4 regions of the Azospirillum thermophilum genome follow, and region 1 is predicted to be linked to each of the others. Evidence: predicted binding sites of a transcription regulator. Region 1 holds the regulator's gene; each other region holds the start of a gene.

Region 1 (4,187 bases):
GGTGACGCTGGACAAGGCCCAGGTGGAGGAGCGCAACTTCATGCCGCTCCTGCGCCAGGCGCTCTACGCCCAGCTTCCGGACGTCGCCGACCGGTCCAGCCGCCGGCAGCTGAACGACCTGCTGTCCTCCGGGGCTCCTTACGAGCTGGAGGCCTTCGTCGCCCGCAATCCGGCGGTGGTCGGCACCACCCAGACCATCTGGGTCCGTGCCGACGACGAGGTGGACCAGTTCATGAAGGGCTATTTCCGCCGCGATGTGCCGGAGGCCGAGCGCCGGCTGAGCGACGTGAAGATCGCCGCCATCGACGCGCTGACGGCCAAGGGCTCGTTGGTGCAGAGCTTCAACACCACCCTGTTCTCCGCCGGCGACAGCCGCGAGGCGGAACAGGCCGGCATCTGGGGCGCCATCGTCGGCTCCCTGCTGATGCTGTCGGTGACGATGATCCTGTCGGTGCCGATCGGCGTCGCCGCCGCAGTCTACCTGGAGGAGTTCGCGCCGAAGAACAAGTGGACCGACCTGATCGAGGTGAACATCAACAACCTCGCCGCGGTGCCGTCCATCATCTTCGGCCTGCTCGGCCTGGCGGTCTTCCTCGGCTTCTTCGGGATGACCCGCTCGGCCCCGGTGGTCGGCGGCCTGGTGATGGCGCTGATGACCCTGCCGGTCATCATCATCTCCGCCCGGGTCGCCCTGAAGTCGGTGCCGCCCTCGATCCGCGAGGCGGCGCTGGGGATCGGCGCCTCTCCGCTGCAGACGGTGACCCACCATGTCCTGCCGCTGGCGCTGCCCGGCATCCTGACCGGCACCATCATCGGCATGGCCCGTGCGCTCGGCGAGACGGCGCCGCTGCTGATGATCGGCATGGTCGCCTTCATCGTCGACATCCCGCATGGCTGGACCGACAGCGCGACCGTGCTGCCCGTGCAGATCTACATGTGGGCGGACAGCCCCGAGCGGGCCTTCACCGAACGCACCTCGGCCGCGATCATGATCCTGCTCGGGTTCCTGATCCTGATGAACGGTCTGGCCGTGTACCTGCGCAAGAAATTCGAGAGGCGGTGGTAAGTCATGAACGTGATGACCCAGATGCAGTCCGGTTCGCAGCCCAACACCGCTGCCCGCGCCCAGGGAGAAACCATGGCCGGCGTCAAGATGGTCGCCCGCGACGTGAAGGTGTTCTACGGCGCCAAGCAGGCGCTGAAGGGCATCAACCTGGAGATCCAGGAGAACAAGGTCCTGGCCCTGATCGGCCCGTCGGGCTGCGGCAAGTCGACGTTCCTGCGCTGCCTGAACCGCATGAACGACACCATCGAGAACTGCCGCGTCGAAGGGCTGATCGCGCTGGACGGCGAGGACATCTACGGCAAGGGCATCGACGCGGTCCAGCTCCGCGCCCGCGTCGGCATGGTGTTCCAGAAGCCGAACCCCTTCCCCAAGTCGATCTACGACAACATCGCCTACGGCCCGCGCATCCATGGGCTGGCCTCGCAGCGCGACGAGCTGGACGAGGTGGTGCAGAAGTCGCTGCAGCGCGCCGGCCTGTGGAACGAGGTGAAGGACCGCCTGCGCGAGCCCGGCACCGGCCTGTCCGGCGGCCAGCAGCAGCGCCTGTGCATCGCCCGCGCCATCGCCGTCAGCCCGGAGGTGATCCTGATGGACGAGCCCTGCTCGGCGCTCGACCCCATCGCGACGGCGCACATCGAGGAACTGATCGACGAGCTGCGCGAGAACTATACGATCGTCATCGTCACCCACAACATGCAGCAGGCGGCCCGCGTCTCGCAGAAGACCGCCTTCTTCCATCTCGGCGAGATGGTGGAGTGCGACGACACCGAGGAAATCTTCACCAACCCGCGCGACGAGCGCACCCAGGGCTACATCACCGGCCGGTACGGCTGATCGGCCCTCCTCCTCCCCCGCGGTGGGGGAGGGGCGTCATGGAGCATGTTGAAGAGGCATGGAATGCTGGGTAACGTCGAAGCGCGCGGGATGAACGGAGCGGCCATGACCTCGGCGCTGAAGCCCCTTGTGCTGGTTGTCGAGGACGAGGCGGACATCGTCACCCTCCTCAAGTACAATCTGGAGAAGGAGGGGTTCCGCGTGGTCGCCGCGAGCGACGGCGAGGAGGCCCTGCTGCTGGCCGGCGAACAGGCGCCGAACCTCGTCCTGCTCGACTGGATGCTGCCGCTGATGTCGGGGCTGGAGGTGTGCCGCCAGCTCCGCCGCAATGCCAAGACCCGCGACATCCCGATCATCATGCTGACCGCCCGCGGCGAGGAAGGCGACCGGGTGCGCGGCCTGAATTCCGGTGCCGACGACTACATCACCAAGCCCTTCTCGCCGACCGAACTGGTGGCGCGCATGCGGGCGGTGCTGCGCCGCTCCGCCCCCGGCATGACGGACGAGACCCTGCAGTTCGCCGACGTGACGATGGACCTCGCCGCCCACCGCGTCCGCCGCAACGGCCGCGACATCCATCTCGGGCCGACCGAGTTCCGGCTGCTGCGCCATTTCATGCAGCATCCCGGCCGCGTCTTCTCGCGCGAGCAGCTTCTCGACCTCGTCTGGGGCCACGACGTCTATGTCGAGCCGCGCACGGTCGACGTCCACATCCGCCGCCTGCGCAAGGCCCTGAACGAGGAGACCGAGCTGGACCTGATCCGCACGGTTCGCTCGGCCGGCTACGCGCTCGACACCAAGACGATCTAGCGCCCTGTCACCGTGACGGCCGCGCCGACCGCGACGCCCAAGGCGCGGTCGGCGCGGCCGCGGTTGACGGCGATCTCCGCCAGCCCGTTGGAGTTCTCGTACCACAGCGCCTCGCCGGCCGGCACGTCGGCGAAGGTCCGGCCGCGGCGCACGGCGCGGGCACCGATGCGCAGCACCGCATCGGCCGGCAGGGTCGCCGCCCGCAGCCCGGTCATCGCGTTGCCGTAGACGTCGATATAGACGATGCGCGGCAGATCGTCGGGCCAGTCCGGCCGCGCGTCCGCTCCCGTCTCCAGCGGCTCCAGATCCACCGGCCGGCCGGTCGCCAGCATCGCCGCGACCGGCGCGAAGAGATCCCGTCCGTGGAAGCTGGCGGAGAGCCGCTCCGGCCTCCAGCCGATGGCCGAGGCGGTAGACCGGACCGCTCTTCGCCGGACGATCTCGAACAGGCCGTTGTCCGGCCCGACGAAGCGGCGTCCGTCGGCCTCCACCACCAGCGGCCGGCGGTCGGTGCCGACGCCGGGATCGACAACGGCGACGAAGACCGAGCCCGCCGGGAAGGCCGGGGCGTAGGCCGCCAGAAGATAGGCGGAAAGCTGCGGATCGAAGGCCGGCACGTCGGCGAACAGGTCGATCACCGGCAGTCCGGGCGCCTGCTGCGCCAGCGCCGCCTTCATCTGGCCGGTATAGGGGCCGGACAACCCGAAATCGGTGAACAGCACGATCATGGCGTCAGGATAGCGTGGCTGCGGTTGAATCGACAGGGGCAGCCGCGCCGCCCGTTGCCGCGGCGCTCCGCCCTTCCTACAGTGGTGCGACCTCCATCAAGCGGACTGGCCGATGACGCATCCCCCGGCAGCGCCCTCTTCCCTGGACGCCCCGACCTCCGGCAGCCGCATCCTGCTGGTGGAGGACTGTGCTCCCAACCAGATGCTGGCCGCCGCGATCCTCGGCAGTGCCGGCCATACGGTCGACGTGGTGGAGAACGGCCGTACCGCCGTCGCCGCGGTGGCGCGCGGTGGCTACGACCTCGTGCTGATGGATCTGGCGATGCCGGAGATGGACGGCCTGACCGCCGCCCGCCTGATGCGCGACCTGCCGCCGCCGCTCTGCCGCATCCCCATCATCGCGATCACCGCGGATTCGCAGGAGTCCGACCGGGCCCGCTGTCTCGCCGCCGGGATGGACGATCATCTCGCCAAGCCGTTCGACCGCGCCGCCCTGCTGGAGCGGGTGGCTCATTGGCTGGGGCGGGTGGCCGGCCTGCACGCCATGGCACGGACGCCGGGAACGGCACCGGCGGCGGCCACGGCGGGGGTGGAGATGCTGGACCGCGCCACGCTCGACCAGCTCGGCGCCGACCTGGACGCGGAAGTGCTGGCCGACGTCCTGCGCCAGTTCGCCGACGAAACGATGGAGCGGCTGGAGCGGATCGCGGCGGAGACCGACCTGGCGCTTCTCGCGCGCGAGGCCCATA
Region 2 (4,187 bases), on a different replicon from region 1:
GGCAGGACAGCAGGCGCGCCAGCTTGCCGGTGTCGACGTTGTAGGCCCACAGGAAGTTGTTGACGTGGTTGCCGCTGTCCTCGCCGATGAACAGGGTGCGCATCCGCTCGGAGAACTTCAGGTTGTCCGGGTTGGCGATCAGGTCGGCGTCGGCGGTGTTGCCGAGCGCGTCCGGCGTCGGCAGGTCGCGGCCGACCAGCGCCGGGACGGTGCTGAGGTGGACGGGCACCCACTCGCTGTCGATGGCGGTGCCGGCCGAGTCGGACTGGCCGCCCTTCATCGGAAGCTGGTAGACGGCGCCGGCGTTGATGGCGTTGACCTTGATGCCGCTCTTGCCGTCGCTCATCGACTTGTAGATGTAGGACATCGCCGCGTAGGCGACCTTGTCCTTGGCGTTGACGGTGACGCCTTCCAGCTTGGTGAGGGCGAGCGTCGCGCCGACGGTGGGGGCGTAGCGGTGGGTTTCGAGGAAGGCGGCGGCCTTCTCCATGCCCGGCTTGAACTTCACCCACTGCTGCTTGCCGTTGAAGGGAACGGCGGTGAAGGTGGGGTCCTGCGGGTCGCTGGTCTTGACCTCCAGGATGTCGGAGTGCTTCAGCGTGTCGGCCAGACGCTCGATCTCGGCGCTGGTGGCGTGGCCGAGCTTGACCCAGACCAGCTTGAAGGCACCGCCCTTGTCGAGGGCGACGCCCGGCTCCTGCTCCAGCTTCGCCGCATAGAGCGTGCCGGCGGACAGGTCGGCCGGCTTGTCGGCGATGAACATGAACAGGCCGCCGTTGGTGGCGTCGTCGCCCATCAGCACCGTGCGCTGGTCCGGCATCACCTGCACCAGCTCGTGCGAGATGCGGCCGAGGCAGTAGTGCTTCCTGATCGTGCCGGTGCCGTCGGGGTTCACCACCACCTCCGGCATGTGGCCGTAGTGGTAGGGGTTGGCCTTGGCCGGGTCGCCGAACAGGTTCTGGCTGTAGGCGCGGAACTGCTCGTCGGAGGCGGCGACGACCGCGTCCGGCTCATACTCCTCGCTCGACAGGTGGGTGTTCCACGGCGACAGGCTGGCGCCGCAGGTGATCCACAGGCCGTGCGCCTTGCTGGTGTCGACGGTGTGGTACTGGACGAGGCGCAGGGCGCCGGTCTCCTTGTCCTGGTCGAGCGTCAGGACGGCGATCGGCGACGGCAGCTTGCCGTACATGTTCTTGTCCTTGGCGTCGCGCGAGGCGTACTCGAACTGCACGACGGCGAAGAGCGGGTTGCCCTTCACGCCCGGGACGGTCGACGGCATGGGGTTGAGCAGGTTGCAGCCGTCCGGGCAGTCGGAGAAGAACTGCACCGGCTGCCCGGCCGAGTCGTCCATGATCGGCTTGCCGTGGATGTCGTAGTAGCCGCCGGCCAGCGTCGTGCCGCCCTTGCCGTCCGGCACCTGGTCGCCGGTGTTGAACAGGGGCTGGTAGCCGAGCTTGAAGGTCTGCTTCTTGCCGTCGGCAAAGGTGACGACCATGCTCGACTCGACCTGCGTGGAGGCCTGGGCCCGCGCGGTCGCCGGGGCGGCCATGCCGATGAACTCGGCGGCGGTCGGGGCAGCCTTGGCAGCGGCGCCGGTCGGCGCGAGCAGGGTGACGGCGGAACCCCCGGCCATTCCGGCGACCGGGAGCAGCGGCATTCCGGCGAGAATGCGGAGCACCGAACGCCGGGACGTCTCGGGCAACTGGGACATGGACACTCTCCTGCAATCTTCAGGAGGCGCGGCAGTTTGCCGCCCTCCTCGCTCAGGAGGGGACCATAGCGTCGCCCTGTTACAGTTTGACGGCAGCCGGAGGAGGTAGCCGCATGTTTTTCGGGAACCTTTCCTCCGGCGGCCTCCGCCGGCGCCCGCCGGCGGGTGCTACTTCATCGAGGGGAAGGAGAACTGCGCCCCTTCGCGCACGCCGCCCGAGGGCCAGCGCTGGGTGACGGTCTTGCGGCGGGTGTAGAAGCGCACGCCGTCCGGACCGTAGGCCGAAAGGTCGCCGAACAGCGAGCGTTTCCAGCCGCCGAAGCTGTGGTAGGCGACCGGCACCGGCAGCGGCACGTTGATGCCGACCATGCCGACCCGGATGGCGTCGGTGAAGTAGCGGGCGGCCTCGCCGTCGCGGGTGAACAGGCAGGTGCCGTTGCCGTACTCGTGGGCGTCGATCAGGTCCATGCCCTCCTGCATCGTCTTCACGCGGACGACGCAGAGGACGGGGCCGAAGATCTCCTCCCGGTAGATGGTCATCTGCGGCGTCACCCGGTCGAACAGGCAGCCGCCGAGGAAGAAGCCGGTCTCGTGGCCCGGCACCACGAGGCCGCGGCCGTCCACCACCAGCTCCGCCCCCTCGGCGACGCCCTGGTCGACATAGCCCTTCACCTTCTCGTAATGGACGCGGCTGACCAGCGGGCCCATGTCGCAGCCCGCCGCGGTGCCCGCCCCGACCGCCAGCCCGCGGAGCTGGGCGGAGAGCTTTGCGACCAGCCGGTCGGCCAGCTCGTCGCCCACGGCGACCACGACGGAGATCGCCATGCAGCGCTCGCCGCAGGAGCCGTAGGCCGCCCCCATGATGGCGCTGACCGCGTTGTCGAGGTCGGCGTCCGGCATGACGATGGCGTGGTTCTTGGCGCCGCCCAGCGCCTGCACCCGCTTACCGTGGGCGCTGGCGGTGGAATAGACATGCTCGGCGATCGGGGTGGAGCCGACGAAGCTGACGGCCTGCACCCGCGGATCGGTCAGCAGCGTGTCGACCGCCACCTTGTCGCCATGCACCACGTTCAGCACGCCCGGCGGCAGCCCGGCCTCCAGCGCGAGCCGGGCCACCAGGAGCGCGGCGCTGGGATCGCGCTCCGACGGCTTGAGGACGAAGGTATTCCCGCAGGCGATGGCGATGGGATACATCCACAGCGGGACCATCGCCGGGAAGTTGAAGGGCGTGATGCCGGCGACGACGCCGAGCGGCTGGAACTCCGACCAGCTGTCGATGCCCGGCCCGACATTCTTGGAATGCTCGCCCTTCAGCAGGTCGGCGACGCCGCAGGCATATTCGACATTCTCCATGCCGCGGGTCAGCTCGCCCCGGGCGTCATCGAGGGTCTTGCCGTGCTCGCGCGTGATCAGCTCGCAGATGCGGGCGGCGTTGTCCTCCAGAAGCTGGCGGAAGCGGAACATCACGCGTGCCCGCCTGGCCGGCGGGGTGGCCCGCCAGGCCGGGAAGGCGGCCTGCGCCGCGGCGATGGCCTGTTCGACGGTCGCCCGGTCGGCGAGAGGAACACTCCCGACGGTCTCGCCGGTGGCCGGGTTCACGATGTCGGCGGTCCGGCTGCCGGCCGGCACGTCGGTGGCGGCGCCGATGAGGTGGGGAACGATGGTCATGGTGTCTCCTGCTCTCCCGCGGCGCGTCAGGCGACCGACCGGATGGCGTCGGCGACGACGGTCATCAGCGTGTCGAGCTCTTCCGGAGTGGTGTGGAAGTGCGGGCCGAACTGCAGGGTGTCGCCGCCGTAGCGGACGTAGTAGCCGGCGTCCCAGCACTTCATCGCGATCTCGTAGGGGCGGCGGGCCGGCTCGCCCGGCAACGGCGCGATGGTGACCGCACCGGCGAGGCCGCAGTTGCGGATGTCGACGACGTGCTTCAGCCCCTTCAGGCCGTGCAGCACGGTCTCGAAATGCGGGGCGAGCGCCGCCGCCTTCTCCGCCAGACGGTCCGTCTCGAAGATCTCCATGGCGGCGAGGCCGGCGGCGCAGGCCACGGGATGGGCCGAATAGGTGTAGCCGTGCGGGAACTCCACCAGATAGTCGGGCCCGCCATTGTCCATGAAGGTCTGGTAGATCTCGTGGCTGGCGATCACCGCCCCCATCGGCACGGCGCCGTTGGTCAGGCCCTTGGCGATGTTCATCATGTCGGGCACCACGCCGAAGGCCTGGGCGCCGAAGGCCGCCCCCATGCGGCCGAACCCGGTGATGACCTCGTCGAAGATCAGCAGGATCGAGTGCTTGTCGCAGATCTCGCGCAGGCGCTGCAGATAGCCCTTGGGCGGCGGCAGCACGCCGGCCGAGCCCGCCATCGGCTCCACGATCACCGCGGCGATGTTGGAGGCGTCGTGAAGCATCACAAGCTCCTCCAGCGCATCGGCGAGGAAGGCGCCCTCCTCCGGCATGCCCTTGGTGAAGAGGTTCTGCG
Region 3 (4,187 bases), 1.2 Mb from region 1:
GCGATGGTAGACGCCGTCCGGCCCGAGCTTCCAGGTGTTCGCCTCGTCCTTGAACTGGGCGACCATGATCTGGTCGAGGACCTGTTCGTGCACCGTCGGGTTCTCGATCGGCACCAGCGTCTCGATGCGGCGGTCGAGGTTGCGCGGCATCCAGTCGGCCGAGGAGATGAAGATCTTCGCCTGCGGGCTGGGCAGGCCATGGCCGTTGCCGAAGCAGATGACCCGGCCATGCTCCAGGAAGCGGCCGACGATGCTGCGCACGCGGATGTTCTCCGACAGGCCGGGCACGCCGGGGCGCAGGCAGCAGATGCCGCGGATCACCATGTCGATCTGCACGCCGGCCTGCGAGGCCTTGTAGAGCTTGTCGATGATGTCCGGATCGACCAGCGAGTTCAGCTTCACCCAGATCTGGGCCGGCCGGCCGGCCTCGGCATGGGCGATCTCGGCGTTGATCAGCTCGACGAGCTTGGCGCGCAGCGTGATCGGCGCGATGGCGATCTTCTCCAGCACCTTGGGCGTCGCATAGCCGGTCATGTAGTTGAACATCACCGCCGCGTCGTGGCAGAGCGCCGGGTCGCAGGTGAAGAAGGACAGGTCGGTGTAGACCTTCGCGGTGATCGGGTGGTAGTTGCCCGTGCCGAAATGCACGTAGCTGCGCAGCGCCTTCTTCTCGCGCCGCACCACCAGCGACACCTTGGCGTGGGTCTTGAGGTCGACGAAACCGTAGACCACCTGGGCGCCGGCACGCTCCAGGTCGCGCGCCCAGCGGATGTTGGCCTCCTCGTCGAACCGGGCCTTCAGCTCGACCAGGGCGGTGACCGACTTGCCGGCCTCCGCCGCCTCGATCAGGGCCGCGACGATGGGGCTGTCCTTGCTGGTGCGGTAGAGCGTCTGCTTGATCGCCACCACCTGCGGGTCGCGCGCCGCCTGCCGGATGAACTGCACCACCACGTCGAAGCTCTCGTACGGGTGGTGGACCACGATGTCCTTGTGGCGGATCGCCGCGAAGCAGTCGCCGCCGAAGTCGCGGATGCGCTCCGGGAAGCGGGCGTTGAACGGCCGGAAGACGAGATCCGGCCGCTCGTCGACGATGAGCTGCTTGGTGTCGGTCAGGCCGATCAGCCCGTCCAGCACGAAGACGTCGTCACTCGCCACGTTCAGCTCGTAGCGCAGGAACTCGCGCAGGTCGGCCGCCATGCCGCTGTCGGTGGCGAGCCGGATGACGCTGCCGCGGCGGCGGCGCTTCAGCGCGCTTTCGAAGGTGCGGACCAGATCCTCCGCCTCCTCCTCGATCTCGATCTCGCTGTCGCGCAGCACGCGGAAGACGCCGTTGGCCTTCACCTGGAACGGCGGGAAGAGACGGTCGATGAACATCATCACCGTCTTCTCGAGCTGGATGAAGCGGATGTCCGACCCCGGCAGCCGGATGAAGCGGTCGAGCTGGGCCGGCAGCGGCACCAGAGCGTCGAGATGCGTCCCCTTCACCGGATCGAAGAGCTGCAGCGCCAGCGAGAAGCCGAGGTTCGGCAGGAACGGGAAGGGGTGCGCCGGATCGACCGCGATGGGCGTCAGGATCGGGAAGATGTCGTCGAGGAACTTGCCCTCCAGCCAGACGCGCTCGCCGTCGGTCAGCCCGTCCGGGTCGATCACGGTGATCCCGGCCTCGCGCAGGTCGGTCTTCAGCGTGCGCCACATCGCCTGCTGGCTCGCCATCAGCTCGATGATGCGCTGCTTGACCGCGGCGAGCTGCTGCGCCGGCGTCAGGTTCTCCGGACTGGGGTTCTTCACCCCGGCGGCCACCTGCCCTTTCAGGCCGGCGACTCGCACCATGTAGAACTCATCCAGGTTGCTGGCCGAGATCGACAGGAAGCGCAGCCGCTCCAGCAGCGGGTGGTTGGGGTTGGAGGCCTCCTCCAGGACACGCTGGTTGAACGCCAGCCACGAAAGCTCGCGGTTGATGAAGCGGTCGGGGAACCGGCTTCGACACACGGAGATTCGAATTCCTGGAGCTGGGTCACGGCAAGCCTCGGCTGGTGGCAGACGTATGATCATAGACAAAGTTGGGGCGACAACCCTAGCCCAACTGCGTTACGGTTTCAGGACACCATCAGCGGATGCCCTCCGACCAGATGGGCGTTCCCCTCCCCCTTTTCTCCACTCCCGGCCGAGATGAAGACGCTTTTCCTGCTGCGCCATGCGAAATCCTCCTGGGACTCGCCGGGTTCCGGCGACCATGACCGGCCGCTTGCCCCGCGGGGTGAGAAGGCCGCTCCCCTCGTCGGCAGCTATCTGCGGAAGCACCACGCCCATATCGACCTCGTCCTGTGCTCCACCGCCGTCCGGGCGGTCGAGACGGGACGGCGCGTGCTGTCGGCCATGGGCGCCCCGACCCCGCCGGTCGAGCATGAGCGCGGCCTCTACCTGTGCGGCGCCCACACGCTGCTGGAGCGCGTGCGCGACGTGCCGGACTCGGTGACCGGGCTGATGGTGATCGCCCACAATCCCGACCTGTACGAGCTGACGCAGGAGCTGGTCGGCGAGGGCGAAGCCGCCCTGCGCCATGCTGTCGCGGACAAGTTCCCGACGGGCGCCTGTGCGGTGATCCTGTTCCAGACCCTGCACTGGCGCGACCTCGACCTCGGCGCCGGGCGGCTGGTCGACTTTGTGCAGCCGCGAAAACTTTCTTAACGAGCGGCGGGGCTTTGCGGTAATCACTTCCCGACCGGACCGGAAGGGACAAAGACTGGTGACGCAACCACCGCCCGCTTCCCCGCCTGCAGCGCCCACCGCCACCCGCGAGGTGGAGCTGAAGCTGCACGTGGCGCCCGGCGACCTCGCCCGGCTGGCGACGCTTCCGGCCCTGCTCGACCGGGCCGACGGCCCGCCGGCGGAGCGCCGGCTGCGCACCGTCTATTACGACACCCCCGACCTGAAGCTGTTCACCGCGGGCATCGCGCTGCGCATCCGTCAGGAGGGCGAGCGCTTCACCCAGACGCTGAAGACCGTCAACAGCGCCGCCCCCGGCGACAGCGCCGCGGTGGCGATCCGGCGCGAGTGGGACTGGAGCATCCCGGCGGAACGGCCGGACCTCTCGCTGCTGGCGGCGGAGGGGTTGGGCGCGCTGGTCCCGGCCGACGCCCGCGACGCCATCGTCCCGCTGGTGACCACCGAATTCCGCCGCACCACCCTGCTGGTCCGCCCCGATCCGCTGACCGCCATCGAGGTGGCGCTGGACGAGGGCGCCATCACCGCCGGCGCCGCCAGCCATCCGATCTGCGAGGTGGAGCTGGAACTGCTGTCCGGCCGGGTCGGCCGGCTGTTCGACCTCGCCCTCCTCGTGCAGCGGGCGGTGCCGGTGCGAATCGGGACGGAGAGCAAGGCGGAGCTGGGGCTGCGCCTCGTCACCGGCAGGCTGCCCACCCCGGTGTTGCCGGAGCCGCTGGCGCTGTCCCCCGTGACGACGGTGGCGGAGGCCTGGCGGCACATCGTGCGCCACGGGCTGCGCCAGCTCCTCGCCAACGAGGCCTGCACGCTGGCCGGCGGCGATACGGAGGGTCTGCACCAGATCCGCGTGGCGCTGCGCCGGCTGAACACCGCCCACCGGCTGTTCCGGCCGCTGGTGGCGTCACCGGAGATGGAGCGGCTGCACGCCGACCTGCGCGCCTTCGCCAAGCAGCTCGCCCCGGCGCGCGGCTGGGACGTGCTGCTGACCCACGCCGCCGGACCGCTGTCGCGCTCGCCGGATGCCCCGGACGGCCTGCCGGACCTTGCCGAGGCGGTGCGTGCCGCCCGCGCCGCCCCGACCGGCGCCGCGGTGGAGGCCATTGCCTCGCCGCGCTGCTCCGGCCTGATCCTGGCGCTCGGCGCCTGGCTGGAGGACGGGCGCTGGCATTCGGAGGCGCCGCCCGACCGGCGCGCCCTGCTCGACCGGCCGGTCGCCGACCTCGCCGGTCCGTGGCTGTCCCACGCCCTCGGCCGGGTCCGCAAGACGGCCAAGCCGATGGAGTCCGGGCGCGCCGATACCGAGCAGCGCAACCGCCTGCGCCGCCGCCTGCGCAGCCTGCGCTATGTGACGGAGTTCTTCCGCGGCCTCTATCCGGAGACCGCGACCCTGCCCTTCATCGCGAGGCTGGAGGCGGTGCAGCAGGCGCTCGACGCCGATCATGATGCGATGGTGGCCAAGAGCC
Region 4 (4,187 bases), on a different replicon from region 1:
GCGTTCCAGGGGGATGCCCAGCACCCGCTCCCCGGCGAGGCGCGCGGCAAGTCCCCCACTGCGGTCCCGACCCGCGCATAGCGCGCGAGCCGCCCGCCCAGACTGTTCTCTTCGGTGTTCGGCATAGCCCATAGGTGGGGCGCCGGCGGCAAAAGGCCAGTGGCGGCGGCGGGGCGATTTCGCCAGGGCGCATCCGGCACGGATTTCAAGGGGTGCGACGATCCCGCTGCCTCAAAAAGACCCCTTGACAGCAACCCGGGACAGGAGCACGCTCAAGTCATCGGAAGCAATCGTCGCAGAGGTGAGTAAGACAAGGCGCCCGATACGGCGCTCCGCCCAAGCAAGGAACAGGGCGGTCTGGGTTGTCCGAAACCAGGGAGGGTGAGTAAGATCATGACTCCACCGGCGCTTACATGGTGAAGCCGACGTTTTCGGCCTGGAAAATTCGGAATTCATTCGCCTGACTGGCGACGAACATGCGGGCGCGACTTGCCTGCAGGAAAGCCCCCACGGAAGCCGTGGGGGCTTTCGCTTTTTCCGGGACGCGTAAGTCTCCAGGACAATCCGCGCGCCGGGGCGCCGGGGCGCCGGCGGCGCCCGGATCAATCCTCGTCAGAAGACGTGCCGCAGGATGAAGTAGAGGCCGCCGGCCAGGGTGATCGCCGCCGGCAGCGTGAGTATCCAGGCCATCGCCATGTTGCGCACGGTGCTCCATTGCAGGCCGGAGCCGTTGGCCGCCATGGTTCCGGCGACGCCGCTCGACAGGATGTGGGTGGTGGAGACGGGCAGGCCGTAGACCTCCGCCAGCCCGATGGTCCCGGCGGCGACGATCTCGGCCGAGGCGCCCTGGGCATAGGCCAGATGCTGCTTGCCGATCCGCTCCCCCACCGTGACGACGATCCGCTTCCACCCGACCATGGTGCCGAGGCCGAGCGCCACGGCGACGGAGAACTTCACCCAGTCCGGGATATAGCGGGTGCCGGCGTTCAACGCCTCCTGATAGGACTTGAGGACGGTCTCCTCGGCTTGGGGAAAGCTGACGTCCTGCTTGGGCAGCAGCCGGATGGCGTCGGCCACCAGATACATGTCGTTGCGCATGTTGGGGGTCGCCTCCGCCGGCACATGCCTGATCGCGCCGTAGTTCTGGACGCCGCGGGCGATGTCGTCCGACAGGGCGGCGAGGGCGGCGTAGACCTGCGGGCGGTCGAGCTCCTTGGCGCGCAGCGCGTCGCCGACGGTGCGGCGCGCCTCCTCCGCCGGGCCGGGCGGCTGGCCGGCGGCGCGCGACTGGAAGATCGCCTGCGCCTGGCGCGAGGTCTGGACGAAGGCCGGGGTGGTGCTGTCGGGCATGGTGCGGTTCAGCGCGTAGGCGGTGGGCACGGCGCCGATCAGAATCAGCATGATCAGGCCCATGCCCTTCTGCCCGTCGTTGCCGCCATGGGCGAAGGAGACGGCAGTGCAGGTCAGGATCAGCAGCCCGCGGATGGCGGGCGGCGGCGGATGCTGGCCGTCCGGCGCCTCGTAGAGCTTGCGGTTGCGGATCACCAGCTTCATCGCCAGCAGCAGCAGGGCGGCCAGCGCGAAGCCCAGCAGCGGGCTGAACAGCAGGGCGCGCAGCACGCTCATCGCCTGCGACCAGTCGACGCCGGAGGTGGCGTAGCCTTCCGGCGCCATGAACTGGTTGGCGAGGCCCACCCCCATGATCGAGCCGATCAGCGCATGGGAGGAGCTGTTGGGCAGGCCGAGCGCCCAGGTCCCGAGGTTCCAGAGGATGGCGGCGATCAGCAGCGCGAAGATCATGGCATAGCCGGCGCCGCTGCCGACCTGGAGGATCAGTTCGACCGGCAGCAGCGTGATGACGCTGTAGGCCACCGCCCCCGAGGACAGCAGGACGCCGAGGAAGTTGAACGCGCCCGACCAGATGACCGCCAGGACCGGCGGCATGCTGTGGGTGTAGATCACGGTGGCGACCGCGTTGGCGGTGTCGTGGAAGCCGTTGACGAACTCGAACCCCAGCGCGATCAGCAGGGCGAGCCCCAGCAGGACGAAGGCACCGATGGCGAGCGGCGGCTGGCCGACGCTCTGCAGGTCGGTGACGAAGCCATGGACGGCATAGCCGAGGCCGGCGGCCAGCAGCATCAGGAAGGCGATCGGCGTCGCCGAATGGGCCTTCTGGTCGAGATTCGGACGGCCCGGTGCCCCGCCGGAGCCGCGGGCCGGATAGACGGTATCGGTCACGGAAGCCCCCTCGCATGGTGACGCCGAAGCACAGGCCTCAACACGCCGGGCGAGGCGGGTTTCCCGCGTCACAGGAAATTCATCAAAGCGTCATGGATTATAAGTGGCTGCCGGGCCGCAGGGGGGAGCCGCTCTGCCCGGAGCACGGCTGGCATCCCACGGAGGCTGTTGCGGCGGGCGATCGATTGGTCAACCATATTGTCGTTGTGGCGATCTGTCAGCGCGCCCCGGCGCGCGGTCGCGGACAGGCCATGCTTCCGGAAGAGGGCCCATGAACTCCGACAAGACAAGCGACAGGGACATCACGGCGCAGGACATGCGGGTGGACGGCGCCGGGGGGAGGCTGTTCGTCAGGCGCTGGTCGACCGGGGGGGCGGAGGGTGCCGGGCTGCCGCCGGTCATCCTGCTGCACGACTCGCTCGGCTGCGTCGAGCTGTGGCGCGATTTTCCGGCCCGGCTCGCCGGGGCGACCGGGCGGACGGTGGTCGCCTACGACCGGCTGGGCTTCGGCCGGTCGGATCCGCATCCGGGGCGGCTCGACCTGACCTTCGTGCGGGACGAGGCGCGGGGAGCCTTCTCCACCCTGTGCGCCCGTCTGGGGATCGGCGATTTCGTCGTCTTCGGGCACAGCGTCGGCGGCGGCATGGCCGTGGGCGTGGCCGGCGCCTTTCCCGAGCGGTGCCGCGCGCTGGTCACCGTGTCCGCCCAGGCCTTCGTCGAGGACCGCACCACCGAGGGCATCCGCGAGGCCAAGCGCGGCTTCGACCAGCCGGGGCAGATGGACCGGCTGCGCAGATACCATGGCGAGAAGGCGCAATGGGTGCTCGACGCCTGGGTGGAGACCTGGCTGTCGCCTCAGTTCGCGTCCTGGACGCTCGACGGCGACCTGCCGGCGGTCCGCTGCCCCGCGCTGATCATCCACGGCGACCAGGACGAGTACGGTTCGACCAGCCATCCGGAGCGGCTGGCCGCGCTGACGGCGGGGCCAGCCACCGTCGGGATCCTGCCCGGCTGCGGGCATGTCCCCCACCGCGAGGCGGCTCCCGCGGTGATCGACATGGTCGCCCGCTTCCTCCGCCGGGAGGCCCGGTAGGGCGGCCGGCTCCTTATCCGTCGGCGGCCAGCATTTTCGGGTTGGAGATGGTCAGGCGGGCGCGGACGATGGCCTCCAGCGAGTCCATCAGCACCTCCTGGCCGTCCTGGTCGAAGTCGCCGGCGGCGATCTCGATGCACAGGCGGTGCTGCAGCGCCTCCACCCGCTTGCGCAGATCCTCGCCGGACAGGCTGTCGTCGGCGTCCTCGCCATAGAGCGGGGCCAGGGCGGCGACCATGACGTGCCCGGCCTCGTCCAGGCTCTTCAGCTCCCGCCCGGCGATGGCGAGCGCGTTGGCGACCATCAGGGCGGCGTAGCGCGCCTCGGGTGCGACGTGGGGCAGCACCTCGCTGCGGAGGGTGGCGGCGGCGATCTCCAGCAGGCCGCGGGCATCGGGACTGGTGCGCATCAGCCGACCCTTTCCGGAAGCGGGGTGCGGGGAAGGGATTTCAGATGGCGGAGCAGGTCCATCTCGATCTCCGGGATCATGCGGCCGGTCAGCGCCAGCTCCAGCGAGGGCTCGACGCCGGAGGTGTGGCGGCGCCCCTGCATCAGCGCGATCGCCGCCCAGCGCAGATAGGCCGCCGTTTCCCAGAAGGCGACGCGCTGGCGGTCCACCTTGCGGCCCGAGGTCTCCTCGTAGCCGGCATAGAAGTCGTCGCGGTCGGCGATGCCGCCGGCCTCGCGGTCGTTGCGGCCGAACCGCCAGGAGCGCGAGCAGAACCAGGCGAGATCCTCCATGGGATCCGACCAGCCGGCGAACTCCCAGTCGAGGATGGCGGTCAGCGTCCCGTCCTTCACCAGATAGTTGCCGGTGCGGTAGTCGCGGTGGCAGAGCACGACGGCGCCGGGCAGC

Evidence for each region. Region 1 encodes PhoB, which activates phosphate uptake and scavenging genes when phosphate is short. Its sites were predicted from a motif close to TNTCATAAAACTGTCA; they were not measured.
Region 2: the regulator PhoB is predicted to act here: its motif matches at 1,791-1,806, upstream of DEW08_RS26420 (PhoX family protein).
Region 3: the regulator PhoB is predicted to act here: its motif matches at 2,089-2,104, upstream of DEW08_RS12360 (RNA degradosome polyphosphate kinase).
Region 4: the regulator PhoB is predicted to act here: its motif matches at 2,316-2,331, upstream of DEW08_RS04770 (inorganic phosphate transporter).

The regions. Positions count from the first base shown of each region.
Region 1 is NZ_CP029353.1:2,493,516-2,497,702, reverse strand. Features, by position in the region: gene pstA (phosphate ABC transporter permease PstA) at 1-1,066, shown strand, start outside; gene pstB (phosphate ABC transporter ATP-binding protein PstB) at 1,139-1,900, shown strand; gene phoB (phosphate regulon transcriptional regulator PhoB) at 2,006-2,710, shown strand; gene DEW08_RS18125 (SAM hydrolase/SAM-dependent halogenase family protein) at 2,707-3,438, opposite strand; gene DEW08_RS18120 (response regulator) at 3,551-4,187, shown strand, end outside.
Region 2 is NZ_CP029357.1:333,138-337,324, forward strand. Features, by position in the region: gene DEW08_RS26420 (PhoX family protein) at 1-1,711, opposite strand, end outside; gene DEW08_RS26425 (CoA-acylating methylmalonate-semialdehyde dehydrogenase) at 1,880-3,379, opposite strand; gene aptA (omega-aminotransferase AptA) at 3,406-4,187, opposite strand, start outside.
Region 3 is NZ_CP029353.1:1,295,344-1,299,530, reverse strand. Features, by position in the region: gene DEW08_RS12360 (RNA degradosome polyphosphate kinase) at 1-2,052, opposite strand, end outside; gene DEW08_RS12355 (SixA phosphatase family protein) at 2,170-2,688, shown strand; partial or broken gene DEW08_RS12350 (CYTH and CHAD domain-containing protein) at 2,747-4,135, shown strand.
Region 4 is NZ_CP029352.1:1,058,200-1,062,386, reverse strand. Features, by position in the region: gene DEW08_RS04775 (ABC1 kinase family protein) at 1-24, opposite strand, end outside; gene DEW08_RS04770 (inorganic phosphate transporter) at 613-2,238, opposite strand; gene DEW08_RS04765 (alpha/beta fold hydrolase) at 2,510-3,331, shown strand; gene DEW08_RS04760 (DUF6285 domain-containing protein) at 3,345-3,740, opposite strand; gene DEW08_RS04755 (phosphotransferase family protein) at 3,740-4,187, opposite strand, start outside.